Regions from separate parts of the Brevibacillus sp. FSL K6-2834 genome, predicted to be linked through region 1. Evidence: riboswitches for the same ligand, from Rfam matches in the RefSeq annotation. Region 1 holds a riboswitch; each other region holds the start of a gene.
The links. Region 1 has a riboswitch for S-adenosylmethionine ahead of NST96_RS03175 (methionine ABC transporter ATP-binding protein). Riboswitches for the same ligand answer to the same signal wherever they lie in the genome.
Positions count from the first base shown of each region.

Region 1 (9,648 bases):
GTTATGATAGTACTGAACGATCCTCTCCGTCAATCCTGGTTCGGACAGGAGGAGAGCCAGGGGGATGAGCAGGTACGGTGTTCACGTTCCGTATTTTCCGCTTGTTTTCTCCTAAAAAAGGAAGGTGCCCCACGTCTAAATGACTGTGGGGCACCCTCTCGATATCTTGAGCAAGAAGCCTATCGTAGAGCTTGAAGCCTGGCATTAGAATGCAGGCACAATTGCTCCTTTATACGTATCTTCGATGAACTTTTTCACTTCTGGCGTATTCAGCTCTTTCGCCAGCTTCTGGATCGCTTCGGAATCCTTGTTGTCCGGACGAGCTACCAGGTAGTTTGCATATGGAGAATCCTTGTCTTCGATGAACAGGGCGTCTTTGGTCGGTACCAGCTTCGCTTCCAGCGCATAGTTGGTGTTGATCAGAGCCAGGTCTACTTCATCCAGGACGCGTGGCAGCATCGCAGCTTCTACCTCTTTGAACTGCAGGTTTTTCTTGTTTTCTACGATGTCTTTTACAGTACCGCTGATGCCTGCGCCGTCTTTCAGCTTGATCAGGCCTTGCTTTTCGAGCAGAGCAAGTGCGCGGCCGTTGTTCGTTGCATCGTTTGGCAGAGCAACGGTTGCACCGTCAGCGAGTTCATCCACGCTTTTTACTTTTTTGGAATATGCGCCAAACGGCTCGATATGAACAGGTACTACTTCTACCAGGTTCATGTTTTGTCCTTTGTTGAAATCATCGAGGTACGGCTTGTGCTGGAAGAAATTGGCGTCCAGCTGCTTTTCATTTACTTGCACGTTAGGTTGAACGTAGTCGGTAAATTCTTTGACTTCCAGAATTACGCCCTGCTCTTTCAGCTTCGGCGCGACGAACTTCAAAATCTCAGCCTGCGGGACCGGCGTTGCGCCCACTTTCAGCGTTACTTCTTTCTGCTCGCCTTGGGAACCGCCGGCAGACGGCGCGGGAGCCGATTCATTTTGGCTGCCGCAAGCAGCCAGAGACAGTGCCAGTACAGTGGACAGTACAGATACGACCAATTTCTTCACAGATGATTTCCCCTTTCTATTTTGAACATTCTCTATGGACAAGATCCTACTTCCGGCTGAACTTGATGACGAGCCTGTCGCCCACCATCTGCAGGATCTGAACCAACACAAGCAAAATACATACCGTCACGACCATGACGTCTGTCTGGAAGCGCTGATACCCGTAGCGGATCGCCAGGTCTCCCAAGCCTCCGCCGCCGATGACCCCGGACATCGCCGTGTAGGACACGAGCGACACCGTGGTAATCGTAATCCCGGCGATCAGCCCCGAACGGGATTCCGGCAAGAGCACGCTGCGGATAATTTGCCAGTTGGAAGCACCCATCGATTGCGCCGCTTCAATCACGCCGCGATCAACCTCGCGCAGGGAGGTCTCCACCAGTCTGGCGAAAAAGGGAGCCGCCCCGATCACCAACGGAGGAATCGAGCCCTTTACCCCGAGTGAGGTGCCGACGAGCATTTTGGTAACAGGAATCAGCAGGATCATCAGGATGATGAATGGCACCGAACGCAAAACGTTTACGACAAAGGATGAGATCGAATAAAACGCGCGATTCTCCAAAAGCTGGCCTCTGGATGTGAGAAACAGCAAAATGCCCAGCGGCAGCCCGATAACGACGGTAAACAAGGTGGAAAAGCCAAGCATCGTCAACGTATCCTGCGTTCCCTTCCAAATTTCCGCCCAGTCTATATTTTTAAGCGTGAATCCCATTTTAAATCACCTCCACTTCCAGGCCGCGCTGACGAAGCGTATCGACAGCTTTCCTGTTCTGCTGCGCATCCCCGCCCAACTCGATCACGAGCTGGCCATATGGGGTGTCTTTCATACGCGAAATGGTTCCTTGCAGGATACTGAACACCGTACCTGTTTCCTGCATCGTTTGGAACAGAATCGGCTGGTAGGTTTGTTCTCCGAGGAACGTGACCCGCAGGATCGTCCGTTCGCCTGACGCCTTTTCATGAGCAACGGCAGCCCGCAGCTCGCTGGAGTCTGCTACTTGCTCCACGAACTCCTGTGTCGTCGGATGCTGCGGCTTCAAGAACACATCCAGAACATTGCCCATTTCTACGATGTGCCCTCCGTCAATGACACCGACCCGGTCGCAAATGGAGCGGATGACGTGCATTTCGTGCGTAATGAGGACGATCGTCAAGCCCAGCTTCCGGTTGATGTCCAAAAGAAGCGCCAGAATGGAGTTGGTCGTCTGCGGGTCCAAAGCGGATGTCGCTTCGTCGCACAGCAGCACCTTGGGGTCGCTCGCCAGCGCCCGGGCAATGCCGACACGCTGCTTTTGTCCGCCTGACAATTGTGCTGGATACTTGTCGCGGTGCTGTTCCAGCCCTACCAACGCCAGCATTTCCTTCACCTTTTTGTCGATCTCCGCCTTGGGCCGCTTGGCCAGCTTGAGCGGAAACGCGACGTTCTCCCCGACTGTAGCCGACGAGAGCAGGTTGAAGTGTTGAAAAATCATTCCGATATGCCGCCGCTGTTCCTGGAGCTTGCCTTCATCCAGCTTGGTCAGATCAACCCCGTCTACAATGACGCTGCCTGCTGTCGGACGTTCCAACAGGTTGATGCAGCGAATCAGCGTACTTTTGCCGGCACCGGAATGTCCGATGATGCCGAAAATTTCCCCCTTCTCGATCGAGAGGTCAATTCCGCGCAGCGCAGGTGTTTTATGGCCTTTTACAATGTAGTCTTTTTTCAGATTCTGCAACCGAATCATCCGGTTCACCTCCCATTACAATCAACAGCCCCTTTTTCATCAGGCGAAAAAGGGGCTGCACCGCATTATACGATCGCATTCACCCTTCTCATCTGTCAAGATTCTACAATCTTGTAGGAATTGGCACCGCGCCACCCATCAGAATCGATGAGCCGGTTGCCGGGCTTCATAGGGCCTGTCCCTCCGCCGCTCTGGATAAGAAGAATTCTACGTATATTTAGTTTGAAGAACTTTATTTCTTTTTATGATACAAAACGGATTATATGCTATACCAAAATAGAAAGTCAATGGGCAATTAATCCAACACGCCGTTGCGGACAATTTCTACATCGATGTTGTAATCGAAGCGGGACTTCCTGTACATCTCATGCCACTGATCGTGAGACAGCTTCCGCGCCCCGCGGAATTTTGCCCGGTATAATTCCCCGAACCCAAAGGGGTCTACCTCCCATTTTTGCATTTTGGCGACGACCTTGGCCAAATCCTGCTTCATGTTTTCAGACAAGGCCTGCTCCATTTTTCTGAGTACCTCCGGTTGTTCTATTTTTAACGGTATTGACATTTCCAGAATGCGTGTCCGTACTTTCACATCGACCTTGTAGGTCAGTGGATTCGTACTGACAATATCGACGTGGGCCTTGCTGCTCAGCGTATCAAATACCATTTGGATGTCAGGGCCGGTTGTGTTCTTCTTTTTCGGCTTTACCCCCATCCTCTCCGGATCTACCGACGTTTCGTACGTTCCCGCTCGATAAGCATCATGAACTAGCTTGATGTGAAAGGCTTCCTTTGGAGGAATCCAGCCGACATATTTGTCCTTGTGAAACAGAGCCACGCCTTTGATCCTCACCTCATCCCCTTTCCTCTCAAGAAAAGGGACGTAAGGGTCGATTCCCTCGCTGAAGTAGGAGCGGTAAAACTCATGGAGAGTAGGAGACGGAATTTTGTCATCCTCTACGTTGTGCCGGATCAATTGGTAGAGGTAAATGCCAATATTGCCTTCCTCTTTGAATTTGTACGTCAGCAAATCGTAGGTTTGGCCCTCAATGACACTTAAATAAACCCGGCTTCCAATCGAGGGGTCGCGGTACAGAGTGTCCACAATGCTGCCTATCCCTTTTCTGGCCAGCTCCTCGCTGTACATCGCGACCCGAAGCTGCCCGCCCAGCACTTCTTTGTCTGACTGCAGGTTGGCCTTGTCGCGAATGCCCTTGCTCGTCAGACTGATGCCGGACATCACCTGCACTTTTTCTTCAGCCTCGGGATTGATGGAGGGCATCACCACCGTTCCGCGTATGTTCCCGTCCTTTAACAGGTCATATCCCGCCACCGTAATCATTCCAAGCTCATCAAAAATTTGCGTCCTGATACAGCCGCTGAGCAGAACAGAACATAGAAGGAGCACGGCTCCCGCTCTCAGGAGCCGCTTATTTCCGGATCTCGGCACGATGAATCCTCCCTCCTGTTCCACCGCCGTTTGATCAGAACTCCCAACAATAGGACATAAGGGTAAATCACAGCCATGTACAAGCTAACGTACGACATGCGATCGATGATGTAATTGGCTGCATGTCTCGAGACAAAAAATTGCATCGCAATAAAGATGACCGCGCCGATGATGTACAAAACCCGCTTCTGGTTCCAGCCAAACATTCTTTTGCACCCCCTGGAGGCGGACCACATATACAGCATGACGTTGGGCAGGATGATCAGCATCCACAGGGAGATGGCAAGGTACTCGAACCGCTCCAGAAACGGGAAATACACGACGGTCTTGATCTGCAGCGTTGGCCATATCGTTCGTATGAGCTGGCCTTCGCTGAAGAATATGAGCGAGATGATCATCAGGACGACGTAGATGAAATTGGTAATGAACGCTCCCCACTGGGCATGCCGATGCAAACGCGTTTTATCTCCGACGTAGGGGTAAATCGAATACAACACTTCATACCCGACGGAGGTAAAGGCCATGATCAGTGCCCCCTTTAGAAGCTGCTTGAAATCTGCCTCCATAACCGGCAAAAGATAGTGCCAGCGGGCGTATTCCAACGTGAAGTAGAGATCAAAAAAAAGCCAGATCGTGATAAACACCGAAATGATCGCGTAGCCGGTAATCACCCGAATACCACCGAGGACAGTGTACATCGCAAGAAATAACAATATCGAGCCAAGTATCCAGATCGGAATCCCTGGAAAAATCCATGATTGTACGACTTCTATGTACCCCCGCAGGATGACCATCGCCATTGCGATGAAGTAGAGGATGTACAGAAGGCTGAATAGGTTGCCGATGATTTTCCCGTACACATCCCGATGTATCCCGAATAAATCTGCGGACGGGTAGTGCCTCAGTGTCCGGCATATGATCCAAATCGTAAGATGCGACAGCAGTCCCGCGATGGCTACGGAAATCCATGCGTCATGGCCGGATTCGGCTGCGACCACCCGCTGATAGCCTAATATTCCTACCCCTATTTGCGTCGACATGACAACGAAGCCGGTCATGTAAGGAGCTATGGTCGTCGTTGGTTTGGGCTGAACATTGATCTTCATGGCTCCTCCCTACTCATCTTCATCAAAATTATGGATTTGGCGTGCTCGTTGCTTGTTGTAGCGATAAGGCTTGCCGTTTTGAAAAAACTCGAGACGTTTGGCAAGGAACGCAAAGGGAGCCCGGATGAAGCTGTTTTTCCAGTCGATGAGGCGAACCGGATAAAGCGGGGAGAGGTACGGTCTTCCCAAGCTCGTCAGCCGCAAGAGATGGCTGATGAGGAAGCTGACCGCCATCATGATTCCGATCAGACCAAGCAGCCCCGCCATCAAAATGATGGGAAAGCGAATCACGCGGATCGTAGAGCCGATCACGTAGCTGGGAGCGATAAAGGATGACAAGGCTCCGAGCGCAACAATGATAATCAAGATGTTGCTGGTAAAGCCCGCCTGCACGGATGCTTGCCCAATCACGATACCGCCAACGATGCCAATCGTCTGTCCTACTTTGGTAGGAAGCCTTGCCCCTGCTTCTCTCAAGAGTTCAATAATAATCTCCATCATCAAAGCTTCAAACAGAGGCGGAAATGGGACTCTGGCCCGGGACTGTGCGAGTGACAAAAGGAGATCAGCCGGAATCATTTCGTAGTGAAAAGTGAGTGCCGCCACGTAAAGCGGTGTAAATAGCAGGGAAGCGATCATCGCGGAGACACGGAGAACCCGGTTAAACGTGGCAATGCTCCAACGGAAGTAATAGTCATCCGGCGACTCAAAAAAGTGGATTAACGCAGTTGGCCCAAGCAGCACAAACGGACTTCCCTGCATCAATATGGCCACCTGACCCTTCCGCAAAGCGCTTGAGACGCGATCCGGCCGCTCCGTTTGCAGCAATGTGGGAAAAACGGTAATTTCATTGTCCGCTATGTACTGAGCCAAAATGTTGACTTCAACAAGTCCATCCACCTCCAAATCTTGTATCCGTTGACGGATGGTTTGAACATGCTCCGGATTCGCCGTTCCCTCCATGTACAGGATGGCGACTTCCTGCGGCACGCTTTTCCCAACCCATAGCTGCTCGTGAAATAGCTGAGGGGAGGCAAGGTATTTGCGAATGATCGACAGATTCATATCAAGATCTTCAACGAACGCTACTTGCGGGCCAAGTACGTTGGTCTCGATTTCCGGCCTTTGCAAATTGCGTGTTGCCACCCCGCTGGCAGGTATCGCCAATCCATAGGGAGCTCCGCTTACATGAATGTAAATGGCACCCTTGAGCAACTGGTTGATGACCTGCTCCTGCCGGGATTATCCGCTGAGAGGCCGGGACACCGAGCCGATTTTCCACCTCGCTGATCGTTGCGTTCTGGAGATCGAGCTGCCTCAGCTCCGGCAAAACCTTTGTGTAGACAACCTTGTTGTCAGCCATGCTGGACAGAAAATAAATCCGTACACGGCCTTCTTGTTCGTCAACATGCTCGACAATCAGGTCTGCTGTATGGGAAAACCAGTCACGGATGACATCGGAAGCCACCACTTCCCCTCCTAACACATGGGATACGGCTAGTTTTCCCCAATCTCTCCGATTGATGGCAAAAAAAAACGACACGCTTATCTTTGCGTGTCGCTGCTTGTTTGCTGCGGAATGGAAGACGTCTCTTTTTCTTCTTTGAGCGGAGGCTGCAGCGCTTCCTGAATAAACGCTTGCACCTTGTCCACGTCGGGAATCAATACCGAGCCGGCCCGATGAGATTCACGGAAAGTTCCCATCGGCGGCAGCTGATACTGCCCCGGCTGCTGCGTGTCCAGCGAAAGCCCCAATCCGGCCAGCTTCAACATATCCATAGAGCTGATGTTCGTCTGCACGTATGGAGTGATCTGTTTTAAAATGGAAGGAAGCTGAATCAGGGTCGTTCCGTTTTTCATCTGGCTGGCAAGAGCAGCCATCAGCTTGCGCTGCCGCTCTGTCCGGGTGTAGTCGGAAGTAGCGTCATGGCGGAAACGAACGTATTGCAGCGCTTTGGTTCCATCAAGCCGTTGCAGTCCTTTTTTCAGATCGATGTCATACATGCCTTTGTCTGTCGGGTCGCGGTAGCGCATGTTTTTTTCCACATCGATCTCCACACCGCCGACAGCATCGATCAGGTGCCTGAAGCCTTCAAAATCAGTAATGACATATCTGTCAACGGAAAGACCCGTCAGTTGGCTGACCGTTTCCATCGCCAATTCCGGTCCGCCCTCTACGATAGCAGCATTGATGCGTGAACTGCCGTGACCGGGTATCTCTACATACGTATCGCGCAAAATGGAAAACAAATCGTATCTTTTGGTCACCGGGTCAACGCTCACAAGCATCATGGAGTCTGAACGGGGAAGCCCATTGTTCTTCATGCCGCGCCGGTCTACCCCCATGAGGAGAATATTGACCCGGTCCTTTCCATCCCATACAGGCATCTCCGCTGCCTTGGTCGTCTCCCCCGGCTCCTGCCGATGTTCGATGACGTTGGGCGCTTGTATGTCTTCAGCAAACTGATAAAATGCGTATCCGTAATAACCTCCTGCCACAATGACGACGAGGAGAAGCATAAACAACAGTCGTTTTAATGTACGAATCAAGCATAACTCCACCTTTGTTTCTGTCTGAATGCGGTCAACTCCCACTTTGTCTAGTATACTCGAATCACGTCGAGATGGGGCAGCCTTTATTTGCCTGATGGCAGCTACTTTATAAACTTTTTGATTTACAATATTTAATAATTCAGCTATACTACTTCCAAAACGTACCGCAAAGGGGGAGGCCCAGCATGATTTCACCAAGGGCATGGCTCCACCGCTATCCCCGGGAAGCCTGGCTGTTTCTTGCCGCCAGCTTTCTCAACTCTTCCGGCAGTGCCTTTATGTGGCCCTTGACGACCTTATATGTCCATACCCAGCTGCACCGCTCCATGACCGAGGCCGGTTTTGTGCTCATGCTGCAATCGCTGGCAGGCATCGTCGGTCAATTTACCGGAGGATCCTTGTTTCATCGGGTCGGAGCCAAGCGGCTGATCGTAGGCTCACTCCTGCTGCAGGCTTGCTGTATGCTCGGAATCCTGCTTTTGGGCAACTGGTATCTATACATCGGATTTATGATCGGTCTTGGCTTTTTGTTTAACGTGTCGAATCCCGCTATCCAGGCGTTTATCGGCTTTCGCTGGAAGGAGCAGCGGCGTGAACTGTTCAACATCGTGTATGTGGGCAACAACCTCGGCATGGCCGTAGGTACCGCGCTGGCTGGCGTGATTGCGGCCATTTCCTTTCACTTTACGTTTTTGTTCAACAGTGTGAGCACGTTTCTTTTTGCCGGCTTTTTCTTTTTCTTCATGCGGAACATGTCTCACGATGAACTGGTCGGCTCGATGAGCGAAAAAACGGAAAAACGGAGCCAAGGCTCGATGCGGCTGCTTCTGCGTTATCAAATATACCTGTTTATGGCGCTTGGTTCTACCTTCATTTTCTTCTCCACGACCGTTTGGAACACGGGCGTCGCTCCCCACCTCACCTCGTCAGGCATGCCGCTGGCTGCCTACAGCTGGCTGTGGACGATCAACGGCATCGTCATATTTGCCGGACAGCCCGTCACCTCCTGGTTGAAAAGGCTGGTAAAGCAAAATCTGTCCTCCCAGCTTGTCGCCAGTGCCATCGCTTACGGCGGGGGATTCGGGTTTATGCTGTTCTTTCATGACAATTATGCGGCTTTTATCATCGGTATGATTATTACGACCTTTGGAGAAATGCTGATCGCTCCTACTGTCCCGACTTTTATCAGCGAGAAAACCGGGGAATCGGCCCCGTTTTATCTCGGAGCCGTAGGGGCCATTACATCAGGAGGCCGCTTGCTTGGACCGCTTTTTTTCGGGCAGATGTACGACGCGGGCGGGATTGTTCCTGCGCTTACGCTGGCGACAGTAGTCTCGTCGGCTGCAGTCGTGCTGTGTCTGATCCATGCATCGTTCCATCGGGAGCGAAAGGGACGTGTGGAGGCTTCCGGCAAAACTGATTCATGAAAGCAAAAGAACGCGGCATCATAAACTGCCTCTCCATTTGTTTCGATATGTCTAACAAATGAGGAGTAGTTCAATGACAATCCCGCGTTCTTTTTTGTGTATTTATAGTCAAGCTTGCTTCTCTTCTACTCTTCCCACGCCAGCTTCGGCTGCCGGTACCACTCTCCGGACATCCATTCGCCTGCTTTCCAGCGCAGCACATCCGCACGGACCAGCGGCATGATCTGTTGAAAGAAGCTGACCCGTTCGATGTCCGTCATCGGAACAAAACGATTCGCTGCGGCTACATCGGCTTCCAGCTCGTTCATTTTGCTGACGCCCAAGACGGCAGTCGATACAGGCAA
Region 1 covers NZ_CP151945.1:597,724-607,371, reverse strand. The annotation lists gene NST96_RS03185 (MetQ/NlpA family ABC transporter substrate-binding protein) at 205-1,044, opposite strand; gene NST96_RS03180 (methionine ABC transporter permease) at 1,091-1,756, opposite strand; gene NST96_RS03175 (methionine ABC transporter ATP-binding protein) at 1,758-2,771, opposite strand; SAM riboswitch class I at 2,857-2,973, opposite strand; gene NST96_RS03170 (Ger(x)C family spore germination protein) at 3,067-4,218, opposite strand; gene NST96_RS03165 (GerAB/ArcD/ProY family transporter) at 4,188-5,324, opposite strand; gene NST96_RS03160 (spore germination protein) at 5,334-6,518, opposite strand; gene NST96_RS03155 (hypothetical protein) at 6,400-6,792, opposite strand; gene NST96_RS03150 (LCP family protein) at 6,870-7,871, opposite strand; gene NST96_RS03145 (MFS transporter) at 8,063-9,304, shown strand; gene NST96_RS03140 (aldo/keto reductase) at 9,430-9,648, opposite strand, start outside.

Region 2 (9,648 bases), 2.6 Mb from region 1:
GTTCTTCGCCTCCTGGAAGGCTTTCGCCGATTTTGATTCATGGATCATCGGGTTCGACAATCCTAGTATGTCCGGATTCGCTTGCACTATGCACACTTACAGCAAGTCTGCCGCAAGCTGTGCCAGAACGCTGCGCTCCCCTTTTTCCAAGCGGATATGACCAGCCAGTTTCTGATCCTTAAACATCTCCACCACGTACGTAAGTCCATTGTTGCTCTCGTCCAGGTATGGATGGTCGATCTGCTCTGGATCTCCCATCAATACGATCTTCGACCCTTCCCCCACCCTAGTCAAAATGGTTTTCACTTCATGCTTTGTCAGGTTTTGCGCTTCATCAATGATAATGTACTGCTCCGGAATGGAACGCCCGCGGATATACGTCAGCGCTTCTACCTGAATGCTGCCCATCCCTGCCAATATTTTGTCAAGGTCACCGGAGCGTTTTGTATTGAACAAATACTCCAAATTATCGTAAATCGGCTGCATCCAGGGACGAAGCTTCTCTTCCTTCTCACCGGGCAAATAGCCAATGTCTTTCCCCAACGGGACGATTGGCCTTGCTACAAGCAGCTTCTTGTATGTTTGCAAATCTTCAATTTGCAAAAGCCCCGCGGCCAATGCCAGCAAGGTCTTCCCGGTACCCGCTTTTCCTGTCATCGTCACCAGCGGAATATCCTCTCGCAAGAGCAATTCGAAAGCCATCCGCTGCTGGACATTGCGGGCCCTGATTCCCCAGATCGGATCGTCGTCAGCGACCAGCATCTCCAGATTCTTTCCATCGATGTCAACCTTCCCGATAGCCGATATGGACGGATTCAACTCATCCTTCAGCACCAGGAACTGATGGGGATAAAAACGCTGCTGCGGAAAACAGGTGGAAAGTGACAACTTTCGGCTGCCGTAATAATTTTTGATGATTTCCGGGGCAACCTGCATTTTGTGATAACCACTGTAAATGTGGGAATACTCGCCGACGACGCGGTCCGAAAGAAAGTCCTCGGCAATCAGTCCAAGCGCATCAGCTTTCACTCGCATCAGGGCATCCTTCGAGACGAGTATGACAGGGCGTGGTTGAGGCAAGAGGTTTTCTTCTTCCTGCAAGTTAAGCGCTACCGCCAGAATGCGGTTGTCATTGGTCATTTCCGTAAATTGCTTTTGAAGCTTGGCAAGCGAGGAATGGTTCAATTCGACGCGCAATAGCGCACCCGTTTCCAAAAGGATGCCTTGATGCAGATGCCCCAATTCGCGAAAGCTGTCAAACAGCCGCGACACATAACGAGCGTTGCGGCCAATCTCGTCCATATAGCGCTTTTTGGAATCAATTTCTTCCAACACCACGGCGGGTATGACGATTTCGTTATCCGCAAAGGAAAACATCGCTCGTGGATCTTGCAGGAGTACGTTGGTGTCCAGCACGTAGATTTTCTTCAAAATCTCGCCTCCTATTACCCATCTGTTATACCCTATGCAATTGCGGGTGGGATGCTCAGTAGCCGCGACGTGATGTACTACAGTCTATGTCGGCAAGAGTGAAGATAGACGAGTCCCGCATGAAAAGGTGGACAGGAGAACAAAATACAGATAATCATGCATGACTTGTGTGGGAGCAACTTAAGAAGCGAAGGAGAATGACCGTGAAGCGGACAGCCGTACTTGTACTCAGTGTCAGCCTGCTGCTCTCCGCCTGCATGTCTGGCAACAAGCCTCCCGGGAATCAAGCAGCACCGCAGCCCGGGAAACGGGCAGATGAAACGCAGCGCGTACAGCAAACAGCACCGTCCCCTGGCTATAACCAATCGTCACAAGCTACTGCAGACCGGCTGGTTCAACTGGCCACCCGTGTACCAAACGTAAAGGATGCCACCGCTGTTGTATTGGGCAAATGGGCTGTTATCGGCATCGACGTCAACGCCCACCTGGATCGACCTGAAGTAGGGGTCATCAAATATACAGTGGCAGAAGCCTTGAAGGAAGATCCCCAAGGCGCCACTGCGCTCGTAACGGCCGATCCCGACATCGTTCAACGCTTGCGGGAAATGTCCACTGATATGCAAAAAGGCCGGCCCGTGGCGGGTATTGCGGAAGAATTGGCTGATATTGTCGGACGCATCATTCCCCAAGCCCCTCGCGATGTTCAAATGAAAGAGGAAGCGCCATCCAGAGAAAACGAACAACGCCTGAACAACAGCGGCAACGCAAAACCGGAAGGAAATCGCAAAATACCGGTCAACCGGCAGTAAAAAGCTCCTCAATAAAAAGGCATTCTCCCGGTTATGCCCCGGAGAATGCCTTGCTTTTGCTTTCAGATAAAGCGGCCTCTACACCTTCAAGCGCCTGTTCCAGGTCGCGGACGAGGTCGTCAGCGTCTTCCAGTCCGGCGGATAAGCGAATCAATCCGTCCGTTATACCGCGACGCTCTCTTTCTGCCGCTGGCATAGCGGCATGTGACATCATCGCCGGATACGACAGAATGGTTTCTACGGCTCCGAGACTGACCGCTACGATCGGAAGCGTAACCCGATCAAACAAAGCCTTCGCCCGCTCTCTGCTGCCCACATCAAAGGACAGCACGGCTCCGTGGCCGCTCGCCTGCCTCGATTGGAGCTGGTGGCCGGGATGACCCGCTAGTCCCGTATAATGTACCTTTGCAACGGAAGGATGATTTGCGAGCCATCGAGCGATCTTTTCCGCTGTTTGGGTGCTTACATCCAGTCTGGCTTTCAGCGATTTCAGCCCGCGCATCACCAGCCAGGAATCCTGCGCTCCGAGTACCGCTCCCATGCCGTTTTGGATAAAGTAAAGCTGTTCACCCAGCTCAGCATCCTTGGTAACAGCCAGCCCTGCAACGACATCGCTGTGGCCGCCGATGAACTTCGTCGCTGAGTGGATGACGATATCTGCTCCGAGTTCAAGCGGACGCTGGTAGTACGGGGTCAGAAACGTATTGTCGACAATGACTATGATATTCTTGGCCTTTGCGATATGGCAGACAGCTGCGATGTCTGTCACCTTCAACGTCGGATTAGAAGGTGTCTCCAGGTAGATCCCGCGAGTGCGAGGAGTGACGGCTCTCTCCACTGCCTCTACGCAGGTCGTATCCACGAACGTAACGTCAATATTCATGCGGGACAACACTTTGGTCAAAAAGCGATACGTTCCGCCGTAGACATCTTCTGCCACGACAACATGATCGCCCGCGGAAAACAGCATAAACACGCTGGAAATCGCGGCCATGCCGGAAGCAAATGCAAATCCCCGCGCACCGCCCTCCAGGACGGCAATCGCCTCTTCCAATGCATGCCGGGTCGGGTTGCCGGACCGCGCATAGTCGTATGCGCCCGGACGGTCCAAATCCGCTTGGTGAAACGTAGATGCCTGGTAAATCGGCGTGGATGCCGCACCGGTCACCGGATCGAAACAAGATGTCCCGTGAAGCAGTTTCGTGGCAAATTTCATCGTCTACACCCTTCCGCTACCAGACTTGCATCGAGAGCCTGTATCAAATCATGAATCAAATCATCCGGATGTTCAACTCCTACCGACAATCGCAGCAAACGATCACAGACCCCGACGTATTCTCGAATTTTTTGCGGAATGTCGGCATGAGTCTGTGTCGCCGGATACGTGCACAAAGACTCGACGCCTCCCAGACTCTCCGCAAAAGAGATGATGCGCAAGTTTTCCAAAAACGGCCCCACCTGAGCAGAGAAGCGAACGCGGAAGGACACCATGCCGCTGTAACCGGTCGCCTGTTTGCTCTGAATCTCGTAGCCGGGATGATCGTCCAATCCCGGATAGAATACATCGGTGACCGCCGGATGCTCCCGCAGTTCGCGCGCAACCTGGAGAGCATTGCTCTGATGTCGCTCCATACGCAAAGCGAGCGTCTTCATGCCTCTGACCAGCAGCCAGCAATCCTGTGGGCCGAGGGTTGCACCGATGGAATTGTGCAAAAACCGGACCTTTTCAGACAACTCAGCGCCTTTTGTCACAATCAGGCCAGCCAGCACGTCATTGTGGCCTCCAAGATATTTCGTCCCGCTATGGAGCACCAGATCTGCCCCCAGCTCCAGTGGACGCTGATAGTACGGCGTCATAAAGGTATTGTCCACGATGGTCAGCAAACCGCTTCGTTTGGCGATCCCGGCTACGCAAGCGATATCCGTTATTTGCATCAGCGGATTTGTCGGCGTCTCGATGAGAACGGCTTTTGTCTCCGGACGGATCGCGCCCGCAAATGCCTGAAGATCGCGCAGATCAACATAGCTGAACTGGAGCCCGTAGCGGGAAAGGACCTGCTCAAAAAGACGGTATGTCCCACCGTATAAATCAAGCGAAACGATCAAATGGTCGCCTTGAGAAAAAAGTCCCATGACTGTGTGAATCGCTGCCATCCCGGAAGCACAGGCAAAACCGGCATCACCGCACTCGGCCTCTGCGATCGCCTCCTCCAGCACCTTGCGTGTCGGATTGGCCGTACGGGTGTAATCGTATCCGGTACTTTGACCAAGAGACGGGTGGCGGTAAGCGGTCGCATAGTAAACCGGGAAGCTTACCGCGCCCGTGATCGTATCACGACCTACCCCCGCCTGTACCAGTTTCGTTTCCAGATGCATAGCAATCTCTCCCTCTGCTTTGATGTTGAGGGCATGAAAAAGCCCTCTTTTCTTTTGAAAAGAAGGCTTTGTTTACGTCGCCGCAAGCAAACCCTTCTCATCTTTCAGAGCATGATTTGCTCTGCAGGAATTAGCACCAGTATCGTCCTGTTAACAGGAAAATTGGTTGCCGGGCATCATCGGGCCAGTCCCTCCGCCTCTCTGGATAAGAAGTTTGCTATTCAATTTGTTGATCCTAATACTAACGGAAATATCGAGTGATTGTCAACAGATATTTCCTCTTCGTTTTCACCCGTTTTCTCTGTTACTCCGCTTTGCGCAGTGCTGTCATCACCTGATTGTCCAGCTTCGCCGCCGCATTTTTATCATATGTTTTTTCATACTGCGGTTCTACGGAGATACGGGAACCGTAGAACATGACATCACGCACCGCCTCAATGGTAACCTCCACCATCGCCAGCTTCAGGGGAACCTCCTCCATCCGCTCACTCTTCAATACAGCCCTTCCGTTAATGGCATAAGAAGAGCCAGCACCAATCAAATGCAGAACCACTTGTGGCTGCTTGGCGATATTGGTCAAGATGCGTGAACGGTTGTCTACCGCAAACCGGATGACTTGCGGCGATGCCGCAAACGTCCAGGAAAGCGAGCTGAGCGATGGCGCCCCAGACTCATGGTCAATGGTGCCCAATGTGATAAACCGCTCCTGCTGCAACAACCCGAACAGTTCCTCCGAAAGCGTTTGGGATACGGTCTCAGCCATTCCGAAGCCTCCTTGTGTAAGTTTTGTACGTCTATTGTACCCGCCAAGGAAGAGATAGGCAAACCTTTCCGGCATGCGCTTGATTCTTCCCCTTTTTTTCCCTACACTGTTACTTAACTGGTAACCATAGGAGACAGGAGGAGAAACCAGATGTCACAAAGCCCCACAGACCGCCTGTTGTCAAAGATTGACCAGCTCCTCGAAGAAATTCAGGAGGCACGCAAATTAAATGACCGGATGGACAAAATCGCCATGTTTTTAGAGGATATCCGTCTGGCAGATGTCATTCAAAATTATACAGCCCCGCGCAAGCTGCTTTGGATCAATTTCCTGGCAGGTCTGGCACGGGGCCTGGGACTGACGATCGGAACAGCCATCGTACTGGCCATTCTCGGTTCCGTCCTGAGCAAATTCCTCTCGATTCCCATCATCGGGGACTACATCAGCCAACTGATGGATTATGTCTCCACCTACCGTCAGCCCTAGTCAAATGGAATGATTGGCAAGCTGCCCGGAGCAGAAAGAAGATTGCCATTCGCGGTCGCTCAAGAATGCAACGGATTAGTCGTTGTCGCGATCGTCGTTATCGTCATCGTCTCCGTCATCGTCATGGCCATGCTTTTTCCAGTAGCCATACGCATTTCCGTTCGGATGCTTTTTGTCTTTGTCCTTCTTTTTCTTATCTTTATCTTTATCGTCATCAACTTCGTTTACTGGCGTACCGTGAGGAATGTCAGCTTGTGCTACGACCTTCCCGTCAACGACTACTTCCAGATGGACGGACTTGGCGCTGTAAGAACGATTTTTGTAAGAGAGCTCCACTTCGAACTCCCCGTCATCGTCTATCTTGACCTCGTGTTTTTTGCCGTCCGGAGCGATTACATACAGCTTCGCTTTTTGGTTTTTGGAGAATCCTGCGATTTCCCCTTCTACTTCAATTTCCTTATCTTTGGCGTCAAGCTTGGCGGTTCCGGTAATTTTGTATTGGGCAGGCTTCGGCTTTTCCGGCTTGGTCGGTTTATCCGGCTTGTTGACAACAAGCAGATCGACGGATTCCGAATCAAGCTTCTTGCCGTCCTTGTACACCTCAATCAATACTTTCCCTTTGTCAGCCTCTACATCCTTCATGGTGACTGAATAGGAGCCGACACCGTCCCACAGCTTTTTCACGCCGGCGCCTCTCTTGTCTCCGTCATAGGTCACGACTACTTTGCCTGCCGTAAGGTTTACAATGCCGTTTACTTTCAATTCACCCTTTTTGCTATCCAAAACAGCCTGCGTATGAATCAAAACATCGGAATCTACAACAGTTCCCGAGTTGATCCGCACTTCGCGGGTATCGACCAGTTTGTCGTTGACGTAAGCTTTCACTGTCGCGTATTGCGGAGTCGCACTCACAGTGGCCGCAAAGCTCACCGAAAAGCTGTCGTTGGCCGTTGGCACGACTTCGATGCTGTCGCCATTTGGCTTGACAACCACGACTTTGGTTACTTCATCCGTTACTTCACCTTTCAGGTAGGTGGTGCTTTCTTTTGTCTCTGGAGTTAGGCTGACAAAGCCCTGCTCGGTTTCGTCAAAACGTACTTCGAGGTAAATATCGGAATAGTACTCCTTGTAAATCCGGTTCCACTCCGCCTCATTTTGCTCAATGTACGTTTGCATTTTTACGTCGAGATTCAGTTTGTCCACTACAATGTACAAGTGATCTGCCTGCGTTTTCAGCAACAGATTGAGCGTGGCCGGATCGTTTGTTGCCAGCTCTTTCAGATTGTAGCGAGTCACTTGCTTGCCTTCTTCATTCATGACAACCTTGATCGCACTGCTGCTTCCGGTTGTACTGGCATTGGCCAGCAGCGGCGTTACGCCCCCAATTATCGTAGCGGCAGCCACAACTGCCAGCACGGGCCTGGTCATGTATTTTTTCATTGATGTACTTCCCCTTTCCATGTTTTCCCTCAATGCCCTGGGCACAGTTACAGACGAGGGCAACCTTGGAAAAGTTGCAGAAATAAAAAATAGGGCCCCGCCAAAGCATGCAAGGCGGAGCCATCTTGTTTCAGAACAGTGATTATGATTCATTGTATCGCGGTTCAAGCTCGATTGCCCTCAGCAGGGATTCTGCCTCCTCACGATCGTATCTCCGTTCGACCTTCTCTTGATTGCATAGAACGGAAACCACGTAGCTGTCTTCATTTGCCTCGTAGGTCAGGTTGCTCGCCTGATGATCCTCTTTGAGAATGGCCTCAAAAAAGGCGGCAGTATCAGCGGCGGAGCGATCGTCCGGACGAGCATCCGCAACAATCCTGATCTGCAGCCAATTGGCCAATGCATCCTCACGCTTCACGTGCGCTCCCCCTCACTTTCTGCTGCTTCCTTCCGGCTTAATTCTGACCTTGACGATCACCAGGATGGCAATCGCTACGAGCAGGGCGCTTTTCACAGGCAGCTGCACATCCAGAATGCCAAAGATCAGAGCGCCGATAAAGAGCAGTACGTAAAGCAAAATTGTTTTTAAAATGGGCATTCGCACACGAGTGGCAAATCCCATGTAATAGACAAGTATCAATTGTACAAAAATGATCCACACCCGGTTATGATCAGCCCACATCCGAAAGCTGTCATAAGCCGAAAGTCCCTCCGTTGAAGAAGGAGCATAGGTAGAAACAACCTCAAACCATTCCATCTTTAACCCTCCTGCCCTGCGGCCATACTGCTTCGGGTAAGCGCTCGCAAACCAGCGAATTCTCCCCCGCATTTTCTCTCGTATGTAATGATGTTTCCCAGAGGCTCTTGCACTGGTTTACCCCATCCTTATCACTTTATCAGTTGCCTTGAAACCTGTCAAAATGCTGTGACTGCAGGTTGACAGACTGGCATGCATTCTCGTCCTGTTTTTTTCATACGTTCAATAGAAAAGAAGCGGTCGGGAGGGGTTCGCATGAAGCACGCTCAGGTACAGGCAAGCCTGCAGTTTCTGCAGGAGCGCTTCGGTTATTCTGTCATGCATGATTCTCGGCGAAAGAGCGGGAATGGGGAGATCCGCACGATTATCGCCCAAAACCCGGAGGGAGTTGTACGCATCCTGCAAAGCACCGCACGAAAAGGGTCGGAATCTGTGCAGCAAATCATCTTGTCCGAGGTCGAAATGACGATTATCAAACAGTTGCTTTAGCCGGCAGGCTGGAATGACTCCCCTTTGACGTGGTATAGTGGACGGGATCACAACTCTTTGAAAGAGGTGGAATCCTTGCGTATTTACGACATCCCCGTCACAACCATCGCTGGTGAAGAAACGACACTGGCCCGCTACAAGGGCAACCTGCTTCTGATCGTCAACACTGCCAGTGCTTGCGGGCTGACTCCGCAGTACAAAGGACTGCAGGAATTATATGAGCGCTATCGTGACCGCGGTTTGGTCGTACTTGGTTTTCCGTGCAATCAATTCGGCGCTCAGGAGCCTGGTACGGCTGAAGAAATTTCGGCATTTTGCGATCGAAATTACGGAGTGACTTTTCCCCTGTTTGCCAAAATTGATGTAAACGGACCGAATGCTCATCCCCTGTATCAGTATCTGAAGCAGCACGCCCCCAACGAGGAAAACCAGGACATTGAATGGAATTTTGCCAAATTTCTGGTCGACCGTGAAGGAAACGTCGTCAAGCGGATTGATCCGCGGGTGAAGCCGGAAGAATTGACCGGGCTGATCGAACAGTATTTGCAGTAGGGGCAAACCAGTTCATACACATTGGTCTCGGGTGAATGCCTGCGATGTTTTTTGCCTCTTGGCCGAAGCAATTTCTTGCTGAGAAAATGAAAAAGCCGCCCTTTTACCAGGCGGCTTTTTGCATGGTTACTTTCGTATCCGGACAGTATGTCATGCCAGACAAAATTGCGTTTGCCTCTGCAAATCAAGACTGAGACGCATAGCGTTTTTGCTTCTCGTAGCGTTCGCGCTCCGATTTGGTCAGATACTTTTTACGCAAACGAACGGATTGCGGGGTAACCTCGCACAGTTCGTCGTCATTCAGATATTCCAGCGCCTCTTCGAGCGTCAAGAGACGAGGCGTTTTCATTTTCACGGTATCATCCTTCGTTGCCGAACGGACGTTGGTCGCGTGCTTCTCTTTGCAGACGTTTACGGTCAGATCGTTGTCGCGGTTGTGCTCGCCGACAATCATTCCTTCGTATACCTCGGTACCCGGCTGGATAAACATGATGCCGCGGTCTTCGACGGACATCAGACCGTACGTGGTGGCCGTTCCCGTTTCA
Region 2 covers NZ_CP151945.1:3,630,082-3,639,729, forward strand. The annotation lists gene NST96_RS17975 (PhoH family protein) at 97-1,431, opposite strand; gene NST96_RS17980 (YhcN/YlaJ family sporulation lipoprotein) at 1,629-2,240, shown strand; gene NST96_RS17985 (aminotransferase class I/II-fold pyridoxal phosphate-dependent enzyme) at 2,272-3,456, opposite strand; gene NST96_RS17990 (aminotransferase class I/II-fold pyridoxal phosphate-dependent enzyme) at 3,453-4,616, opposite strand; SAM riboswitch class I at 4,711-4,828, opposite strand; gene NST96_RS17995 (pyridoxamine 5'-phosphate oxidase family protein) at 4,921-5,379, opposite strand; gene NST96_RS18000 (DUF5665 domain-containing protein) at 5,530-5,865, shown strand; gene NST96_RS18005 (hypothetical protein) at 5,941-7,305, opposite strand; gene NST96_RS18010 (hypothetical protein) at 7,448-7,723, opposite strand; gene NST96_RS18015 (YlaH-like family protein) at 7,736-8,062, opposite strand; gene NST96_RS18020 (hypothetical protein) at 8,318-8,551, shown strand; gene NST96_RS18025 (glutathione peroxidase) at 8,627-9,103, shown strand; gene typA (translational GTPase TypA) at 9,288-9,648, opposite strand, start outside.
Region 2: linked by a shared signal. The riboswitch ahead of NST96_RS17990 (aminotransferase class I/II-fold pyridoxal phosphate-dependent enzyme) and the one ahead of NST96_RS03175 (methionine ABC transporter ATP-binding protein) in region 1 are both predicted to bind S-adenosylmethionine.

Region 3 (9,648 bases), 890 kb from region 1:
TGGTAATGAATGTCGGGGGTTTCTCCAGGGCTCCAACCGAACGATCTATTCACTTGTTAGTTAGAATGATACCGGGGTTTCGTTAAGAGAACGTGAATGCAGGGTTAATGTTGTGAAAGGAGTCTGTTAAGAAAAGTGGTAGGTCTGGCTTTGGGGGAGGAGATGAAACAGAAGAAAAAAGCTCCAGGCTCGGTGGGACACTGCGTGGGGGATTCACTGTCCGGCTCCATTTCAAAAGCGGGACCGCGTCCAAAAGCAGACTATACAAGGGGGGATCTCAGAGGTTGGACGCTAAATGCGTGTCCCGCTTTTGAAATGGAGCCTGGGATGTGTCCCAAAGGCCTTCGCTTTTTTCTTCTGTTTCATCTCTCAAGCTTTTGTTTTTTACGTTCTTTTTTGAGTGAATCTGAGAATAGATTCTCAGATTTTCACCTAAGACCAATAAAAAACATATAAATGAACCCCTCCTGCTAGAACAAACGATGGTACTACGCTATTTACACTCCAGGTGACTTCCAACAACGGCCGTTGATCCTTCAAGCTGTCAATAAAAAAGTGCATCCACATCGGATGCACGGGTGTTAAGGGTGGTCGGCTTATTAATCGTAGCCGTACTGTCCTTCCACAAAAAGAAGTAGATCACCCCTGAGTTTGGCAACCTGGTGATCTACTTCCCGCAGGTTTGAGCCGCTCCTGAAAAGAGGACGACTAATGTACTGCCGTCGGTATTGCAGCACCGACGGTCTTTTATTTCATTACCTAACTGCCTACTCGACCGCCACAATCGCATCCAGCGCGATCCGGGCCTCGGCTTCGATGGCTTTCCGGGTAAAGTCTGTGTGCGGGTCGTACGTCTCCAGCAGGTTGGCGTCAGCGTACCCGTCGATCGCCAGGATCGAGCCGGCCTTCATGCCGCGCAGCGAAGAGATGACAAACAGCGCGGTGTTCTCCATTTCGACGGCTAGCACGCCCGCCTTTTGATAGAGCTTGTGCGGGAAATCCACCACGCCGCTGTAAAACACATCAAGCGTCAGCGTGATGCCTTCGGCGACATGAAGACCGGTATTTTGCTTTTCTGCGGCTGTGACCAGGGCGTCTACCACACGACGATTGGCTACCGCAGGAAAGCCGGGAGGAACGAGCTGACTGGTCAGTCCGTCCTGGCGTACGGCTGCCGAGCTGATCACCAGACTGCCCGGCTCGACCTCCTTTTGATAAGAGCCGGCGGTGCCGACGCGGATGATCGTTTTCACCCCGCCCTTGGCCAGCTCCTCAAAGCAGACCGCCGCTCCCGGCGAGCCTACGCCGTGGCTGACGACCGCTACTTCTGTTCCGTTCCACTTCCCTTTGTAGCTGTGGTACTCGCGGTTTTCCGCGATCAGAGTGCTCTCTTCCAGCAGCTCGGCGATGCGGGCAGCCCGCTTCGGGTCTCCGCACACAATCGCTCGCTTTGGCAGTTGCTCCGGATCAATTTTCAGATTGGGCAGCATCTCAATCAAACTCCTTTTTCTCCCACTCGTCTTCCGGGATCGGCAGCACTTCGCCGGAGAACCGCTCTTCGCGGAACGGGTCTCCGTTCAGATGAAAGCCGTTCTGCTCCCAAAAGCCGGGCTTGTTTTCGTTGGTAAATTCGATTCCCCGCAGCCATTTCACGCTTTTCCAAAAATAGAGGTGAGGCACGATCATGCGCAGCGGCCATCCGTGCTTGTCCGTCAGCGGCTCCCCGTCGAAGGAATGGGCCAGCAGAACGTCATCCCGGTCCAGATCGGACAGAGCCAAATTGGCCGTATACCCGTGGTCGCCGTGCAGCATGACGTAATCGCTCTTCGGCACGATGCCCGCTGCTTTTAGAAAGTCGCGGAACCGGACTCCTTCAAAGCGGTTGTCAAACCGGGACCACCGGGTCACGCAATGAATGTCGCACGTCAGTACACTCTGCGGCATGGCCCGGATTTCCTCGTAGCCAAGCGTCACTTCCCGCTCCACTTCTCCAAACACCCGAAGCGTCCATGTTTGCAAATCGTAGACCGGGACCTCTCCCTCGTGCAGGATCGGAAATCTCTCCGTCAGCACCTGGCCCGGCGGCAGCCTTTTTGCCAGAGCAGGGTCTACAGCCGGCACCTTCATCCGTTTGATACGATCAGCCTTGTTCATCCGAACCTCTCCCCTTTATGTCGTAAATGAAAATGTTCATACTCCGCTTTATTATCAGCTATCGCGTGCTTTGCTGGCTGGAGCCGGCTGACGAAGCGCCCTTGTCCTTTAAAAAGAACATCGCCGCGATCGTCAGCACATACGGCAGCATGGCGGTAAACTGCGTCGGCAGCGAAAAGCCTTGCAGACGAATGCTCAGCGCGTCCATCAAGCCAAACAGGAAGCTGGACGCGAGGATGCCGAGCGGATGGGCTTGCCCCAGCATCATCGCCACCAGTGCGATAAAGCCGCGTCCGGCTGTCATGCCTTCCGTAAACATCGTCACCTGGCCGAGCGATAGCTGGGCTCCGGCCATCCCGCACAGCACGCCGCACATGACGATCGCCAGCACCTGCAGGCGAGTCGCTTTCAACCCAAGGCTGCGGGCCGCAGTCGCGTTCATGCCGACAGCCAGCACGCGAAAGCCGGTAACGGTCCTGGTAAAGAAAAAATGCAGCAGAACTGCGGCCAAAAAGGCGAAGTACACGAGCGGCGAATGCCCGGAAACGATGTCTACCAGCACTGGAATGTCTTTGATTAGCGGGATTTGCCACTGCGGCAGTCCGGCCATGTCCTTGTCGTAAAACGCGCCCTTTACGTCAAAAACGGCACGCAGGGCAAACGTGGTCAGCCCCAGCCCGAGAAAGTTGATCGCGACGCCGACGACGATCTCATTGGCCCGTAGACCGATCGTCATGTAGGCAAACAGCAGCGAGAACAGAACGGTTACGAGAGCTGCAAACAGCAGCGCCAGCAGCAGGCTCCCGGTAAAGTGATTGCCGACGATGGCGGAAAAGGCGCCAACCAGGATCAACCCCTCCAGACCGACGTTGAAAATGCCGACGCGCGAACAGAGCGCACCGCCCAGGGCTGCGAGCAAAATAGGCGTCACCATGCGGATGGTGGAACTGACGAGGGACCAATCAAACAGCTCCATGAGATTCCCTCCTCTTGTTGTTGCGATTTTTCCACCAGTCGTAACTGAATTTAGCTGATATAAACAAAATTAAAACAGCTTGAATCACACTGGCCAGTTCAAGCGGCACATCCGTATTCCGCTCCACTCCCATGGCACCTGTCTGCAGAGCCGCGAGCAGCAAGGAAGTAAACACAACGCCAATCGGGTGAGAGTTGGCCAGCAGGGTCGCCATCAGCCCGGTCCAGGCGAAATTCGGAAGCGTCAGGGCGCCTTCCACATACCGATAATGCGAGCCCAATACCTCGACAGTCCCGGCCAATCCGGCCAGTCCGCCGCTGAAAAACATGCCGGTCAGCATCACCCGAACTCTGTTCACTCCGCCATAGCGGGAAAAGAACGGGTTTTGCCCGAGCATTTTCACTTCGTACCCGAACGGAGTATAGCGAATGACGAAAAAGATCAGAAGAGCAGCAGCCAAGGCAAACAAAAAGCCTGCATGGACGCTCATCCCGGCGAACAGCTTTGGCAGCCAGACGCTTTTTTCCAGCATCGGGGTCTGGGCCATGGCAGCGGACCCGGTTTTGTCCTGGAACGGCTCGCTGACGAGATACCCTGCGAACAAAACGGCGACATAATTGAGCAGCAGCGAGGAAATCAGCAATTGAATCCGAAAGCGCGCCTCCAAATACCCGGCAAAAAGCGACCACAACCCTCCGGCAAGCACGCCCGTTACCAGAGCGGCCACCATTTTGACGAAGCCGGGCGCGGGCAGATAAAGGGCCACCAACGTCGCACTGATCGCTCCCGTTACCATCTGTCCCTCGGCCCCCAGATTGAATACCCCGGCGCGAAAAGCGAGCGACAGTCCCAGTCCGATCAGCATGATCGGCGTGGCCCGGGCCAGCGTGGAGGTCAGGAAGTAGAAGCTGCCAAAGGCTCCCTTCCACATCTCTTGATACGTACCGATAATCGATTCGCCCACGGCGGCAATGACCAGCGCACCTGTCAACAGGCCGATGATCACTGCCAGCAGCGGCTGAACCAATGACTTACATAGCTGCTTGACTGCTGCCATACACGCTTCCTCCCGCCATCAATACGCTGATTTTCTCCTCTGTCGCTTCCGAGCGTGTCAGCTCCCCGGCGATCCTCCCTTTGTACATCACCAAAATCCGGTCGGACAGCGCCAGTATTTCTGTCAATTCAGACGAGACGAGCAAAATGCCGTCTCCATTGTTCCGCTTTTCCAGCAGAGCCTGATGGATGTATTCCATCGCGCCGATGTCAACGCCGCGAGTAGGCTCGGCCGCGATCAACAGTGGTGTATTCTGTCCCAGCTCGCGGGCGACAATCAGCTTTTGCAGATTGCCTCCGGAGAGGTTTCCCGCCTGCTCTTTCAAATGAAGAGAGCCTGTCTTGATCGCAAACCGCTCGACCCACTCTTCCACGACACGGCGGAATTTGCTGCGCAAAACGACACCGCGACGCATGTACTCCGGCTTGCGCTGATAGCCCATCAGCGCGTTTTCCTCGACGCTTTCCAGCTTTGCTGTCCCCCACAGGTAGCGGTCTTCGGGAATGTGGGCCAATCCTGCCTCGCGAATCGCTGCCACCGACTGGCCAGTCACATCCTTTTCTCCGAGATAGACTTTCCCTTCCGAAACAGCCCGCAGGCCGGTCAATGCCTCCAAAAGCTCGGATTGCCCGTTGCCGGAAACCCCGGCGATCCCGACGATCTCCCCGTGGTGTACGGAAAACGTCACGTCGTCTACGAGCGTTTGTTTTTCCCGGACGCTCAGGCCCTGCACCCGCAAAAGCGGCTTTCCTTCCAGGCGGACCCGGTCACTGAGCTGCTGAAGCTCGCGGCCTACCATCATACGGGCGAGGTCGTCCGCATTGGTTTCGCTTCGGGAAACGGTTCCGGTCACGCGCCCCCCGCGCAGGACAGTGACCCGGTCTGCCACCTCCATGACCTCCTGAAGCTTGTGCGTAATCAAAATGACGCTTTTGCCGCTTTCGGCCAAATGGCGGATCGTCTGCAGCAGCTCCCTTACCTCCAGCGGCGTGAGCACCGCAGTCGGCTCGTCCAGCACGATAATATCTGCACCCTGGTAGAGCACCTTCAGGATTTCTACCCGCTGCTGCTCCCCTACGGAGCAGCTGGATACCTTGGCGTTCTCGTTGATCGGTATCCGGTATCGCTCACTGAGCGAGCGGACTGCACTCGCCGCTTCTTTTCGCTGAAACAGCCCTTTGCGCTGCGGTTCGTAGCCGATCACGATATTTTCCGCAACGGTAAAGTCGGGAAACAGCATGAAGTGCTGGTGAACCATGCCAATCCCGTGGCGGATCGCATCCTCCGGGCCGCGAAAGACGACGGGCTTGCCATTTACTGCGATCTCTCCGGCAGTGGGCTGCTCCATACCGTACAGCATGCGCATCAGCGTGGTTTTGCCCGCTCCGTTCTCGCCGACGATCGCATGGACCTCCCCCTCTTTCAACGTAAACGAAACGTTGTCATTGGCGGTAAAATCGCCGTAGCGCTTGGTCATGCCTCGCATTTCCAGTCGGTTCGCCACCTTTTTCCCCTCCCTCTTTTGTCTTCCCGGTAGAGCAGGAAACCGACTACGCTCATGTAGCCGGTTTCCGAATCAGCGCTCTTGCTATTGTTTCAGCGGGTCTGTCACGGTTCTCGTCCCCGCGACGATCTCATCCTTGATCGCCTTTACCTTGCTGACGACTTCTTCTCCAATGAACGGGTTCAACGGAGTCGGGCTGTCATGCGTAACATAGGTCACGCCGACGCCGTTCTCCTTCAGTCCGTAGGCGACGACACCCGGCTTCAAGCTGCCGTCCACAAATGCCTTCACCGTTTCATACACAGCGGAGTCCGTTCCTTTCAACTGGGACAGGACGATATGCTCAGGGTCGATGCTGGTCCGGTCAACGTCTTGTCCGGAGGTGTAGAAGCCTTTTTCCTTGGCTGCTTCAAACACGCCAAGATCTCCTACAGCCGCTGCGCCGTAAATAAAGTCCGCTCCTTTGGAAGCCTGCAGCAGCGCCAGCTCCTTCGCTTTTGCCGGGTCGCTGAAGCTGCCGACGTAGTTGATCTGCACTTCCGCGTTCGGGTTGGTCGCCTTGAGCCCTTCCTGAAACCCGACTGTCCATTTTTTCAGGATCGGAATGTCCATTGCTGCGACGATCCCTACCTTGTTGCTTTTGGTTGCCAAACCGGCAGCCGCTCCGACCAGGTATGCAGCCTCTTGCTCGCGGAACATGACACTGCGGACGTTGGGCAAATCGACTTGCGTATCGATGATGGCGAAGGTGCGGTCAGGATTTTCTGTCGCTACCTTTTTCAGCGCATCCTCGGCTTCAAAGGAAGACGTGATGATCAAATCGTATTGCTCGGCCACTGCCACGCGGATATTTTCCTCGATAGCCCCGTGGTCTGTGGATTCAATCGTCTTGACATCCACCCCGAATTCCTGGGCGGCTTTCTTCGCTCCATCGTCCATCTGCTGGAAGAACGGGTTAACCCCGATTTTCTCGGGCAGCACCAGCGCGATCCGCTTTTTCGCTGTTTCTTGTCCGCCTGTCTGGGCTTGTCCCTTGTCTTCGGGGGCGCTGCTGTTTGTCGAGCATCCGGCTGCCAGTACAGCGAATGTCGTTAAAGCCAGAAGCAATTTTTTCATGATGTCCTCTCTCCTATCAATATCCCGAACGATATTATTCGTTTTTATAACAAAATATCGTTGGTTTATGGCGTGTATAAAAAATCAATTTGAATAAAATACGAATATTATTATATTTAATTAAATTAACGTTCGTCAATAACCTCCTTTGTACAAAGAAAAAACTCTTCCCGGAGGAAGAGTTTGCGGTATATCGCCAACCTCTTCCTCATCTCTCAAAATCCAAATGGATTTTGTAGGAATTGGCACCTTTCTGTGCACGTGTGCACAGTGGTTGCCGGGCTTCATCGGGCCAGTCCCTCCGCCGCTCTTGATAAGGTAAGGTGAAACTATTTAATTGATATTGAATTCATTCTAGCAGATCAATTGAAAAATGCAATTCTTTTTTCTGCAATTTCAAACATTACGATTATCGCTGAAATGATTGCTGCAGCTTTGTCGACAAGGCGTTCAGCTCGCCGAGCTCCTCGGTAATCTCCCGCACCTTTTGATGCTGGTTCTCCGCCGTCGCAAACAATTCCTCCAGGTTGGCAACAGACTCCTCGGTGACCGCTGTAATCGTAGACATCTCGGCCGCCACTTCCCCGGAGCGCATTTTCACGCGATCCATGCTCGTCCGCACATGCTCTACGGCCTCGAGGAACGCTTCCATGCCTGCACGAACCGTCTCGATAGACGCCACTGTCTCTACCGCCAGCTCCTGCCCCTTTGCTACCGACACTTCGCCCGTGCTCATATGCTTCACCGCATTTTCACTTTCTTGATGCAGCGACTGCAAAATTCCGGCGATCTCCTGCGTAGCCGTCGCGCTTTGCTCAGCCAGCTTGCGCACCTCGTCCGCCACGACGGCGAAGCCCCGGCCGTGCTCACCCGCACGAGCCGATTCGATCGCGGCATTGAGCGCGAGCAGGTTCGTCTGTGTCGCGATCTGGTTGATCGTCTGGACGATTTCCTCGACCTTGTTGGCTTGCTTGTTCAGCTCGCGGATCGTCGAAGACGCCACATTGACCGCCTGAACGATTTGCTCCATTTGCTCGGAAAGCTCGCTCATCATGCTGATGCTTCCTGCCAAGCGGCGGCTGTTCTGATCCGCTTCCGCCTTCATGACGGCCGCTTGCTCGTTGACAGTCACAATTTCCTGGTCGATCGATTGCACTTCTTCCTCGATTTTGACAGTGGAATTGGCTTGGGATTCCATTCCGGTCGCCACTTCCTTGAAGGCGACCATCATCTCGTCCGTGTTGCGCCTTGTCGTCTCGGCATGCTCATGGACATGCACGGATGTGCGCTCCACCTGCTCTGTTACCATCTTGATATTCCGCAGCAGCTCTTCCAGGCGCTGCTCTTTGTCTTCGGCTTCCCGTCTCGCGCTGTCCGCTTTTGCAAGCGACGCTTGTCCAGCCAGACAGAGATAGGTGAGCCCCGCGATCATCAGCACGAAAGCGACAATGCGAAGCAGCAAATTGACTTCCGAAAAATGGCCGTCAAACAACTGGTAAGAACCGGTGTAAAATCCGATTAATGTCGCCGCAACCTGCATCGCCCCCGCCGATACAATCAGCTTCCAGTCCAGATAGGCTGCCAAAAAGCCCAGGACGATGAACGCGAGAAACGAGATTTCCTGAAACGGTGTATAGTGGTCAAATGCAATCGAGTAATAGAGAAGACCAATTCCGACCAGATACCGGATCAAGTAGCTGTCCTTGCGAATGAAGTACAACGGAGAAACGATCAGTGTTGCCAGCAAGCCTGCGGAGGTGACCTTCCAGAAGTTCACATCCATCTGATACGCGATCCAGCCTGCAACCCAGAGATGATTCCATAAAATAAAGATCATAAAGCCTTCTTTGTTCGTCAAGGTGTTGCGGACCAACTGAAACATATGTACCCCCTCTTGCCTGTCGTACTTGCGAAATGCTCTTGATGCCATTATAGACTGAGAAAAGTCCCAGCGACTACGAATAATGTAAGAATGTGTGAAAAAAGTTCCATCATTCGACTGGTTCTGAAGATGCACAACTGGTCGTTTTCGGCCTCGCATGCTGGCCAAACAATCTGCTGTCGAATTTCGTACCCATGCCCGCCACTCCCCTATATGCAATGCAAAAGCAGGTGCCCCGCTGTCTGCTTGAGACTTTGGAGCACCTGCTTTTTCCGATTTATAGACTATGCTACTGCAACGATTTTTTGATGATATTACGGGCGATCCATACGCCTGCAGCCCCGGCCTGTGCCAGTCCGCGCGTAATGCCCGCACCGTCGCCGCCGCAGTACAGCCCTTTGATTTCCGTCTCGAACTCCTCGGTCAGCTTTGGACGGGCAGAGTAAAATTTGGCCTCTACGCCATAGAACAGTGTGTGCTCGGAAGCGATTCCCGGTGTCACCTTGTCCAGCGCCTCGACCATTTCGATCAAGCTTTTCATCGTATTGTACGGCAGAACCAGGCCCAAATCGCCGGGAACGGCTTCCTTGAGCGTCGGCTCCAAAAACCCTTCGCGGATGCGGGACTCGGTAGAGCGGCGTCCGCGCAAAATGTCTCCGTATTTCTGGACGATGACGCCGCCATTGGAAAGATCGTTGGCGCGTTTGCAAATTTCGCGAGCGTATTCGTTCGGCTTGTCAAACGGCTCGGTAAATTTGTGCGAAACGAGCAGAGCAAAGTTTGTATTCTGGGAGCCCAGCGCAGGGTCCTTGTAAGAGTGGCCGTTTGCCGCCATGACGCCGCTGTGGTTTTCCACGACGACGTGACCGGACGGGTTGCTGCAGAAGGTGCGCACCCTCGTCCCGACCGATGTGTTGAAGATGAATTTTCCTTCGTACAGATGCTCATTGATCTCGCGC
Region 3 covers NZ_CP151945.1:5,377,107-5,386,754, forward strand. The annotation lists gene NST96_RS25990 (nucleoside phosphorylase) at 768-1,490, opposite strand; gene NST96_RS25995 (sulfite oxidase-like oxidoreductase) at 1,492-2,154, opposite strand; gene NST96_RS26000 (ABC transporter permease) at 2,213-3,130, opposite strand; gene NST96_RS26005 (ABC transporter permease) at 3,117-4,187, opposite strand; gene NST96_RS26010 (ABC transporter ATP-binding protein) at 4,162-5,691, opposite strand; gene NST96_RS26015 (BMP family protein) at 5,776-6,807, opposite strand; SAM riboswitch class I at 7,013-7,127, opposite strand; gene NST96_RS26020 (methyl-accepting chemotaxis protein) at 7,217-8,689, opposite strand; gene NST96_RS26025 (NAD(P)/FAD-dependent oxidoreductase) at 8,979-9,648, opposite strand, start outside.
Region 3: linked by a shared signal. The riboswitch ahead of NST96_RS26015 (BMP family protein) and the one ahead of NST96_RS03175 (methionine ABC transporter ATP-binding protein) in region 1 are both predicted to bind S-adenosylmethionine.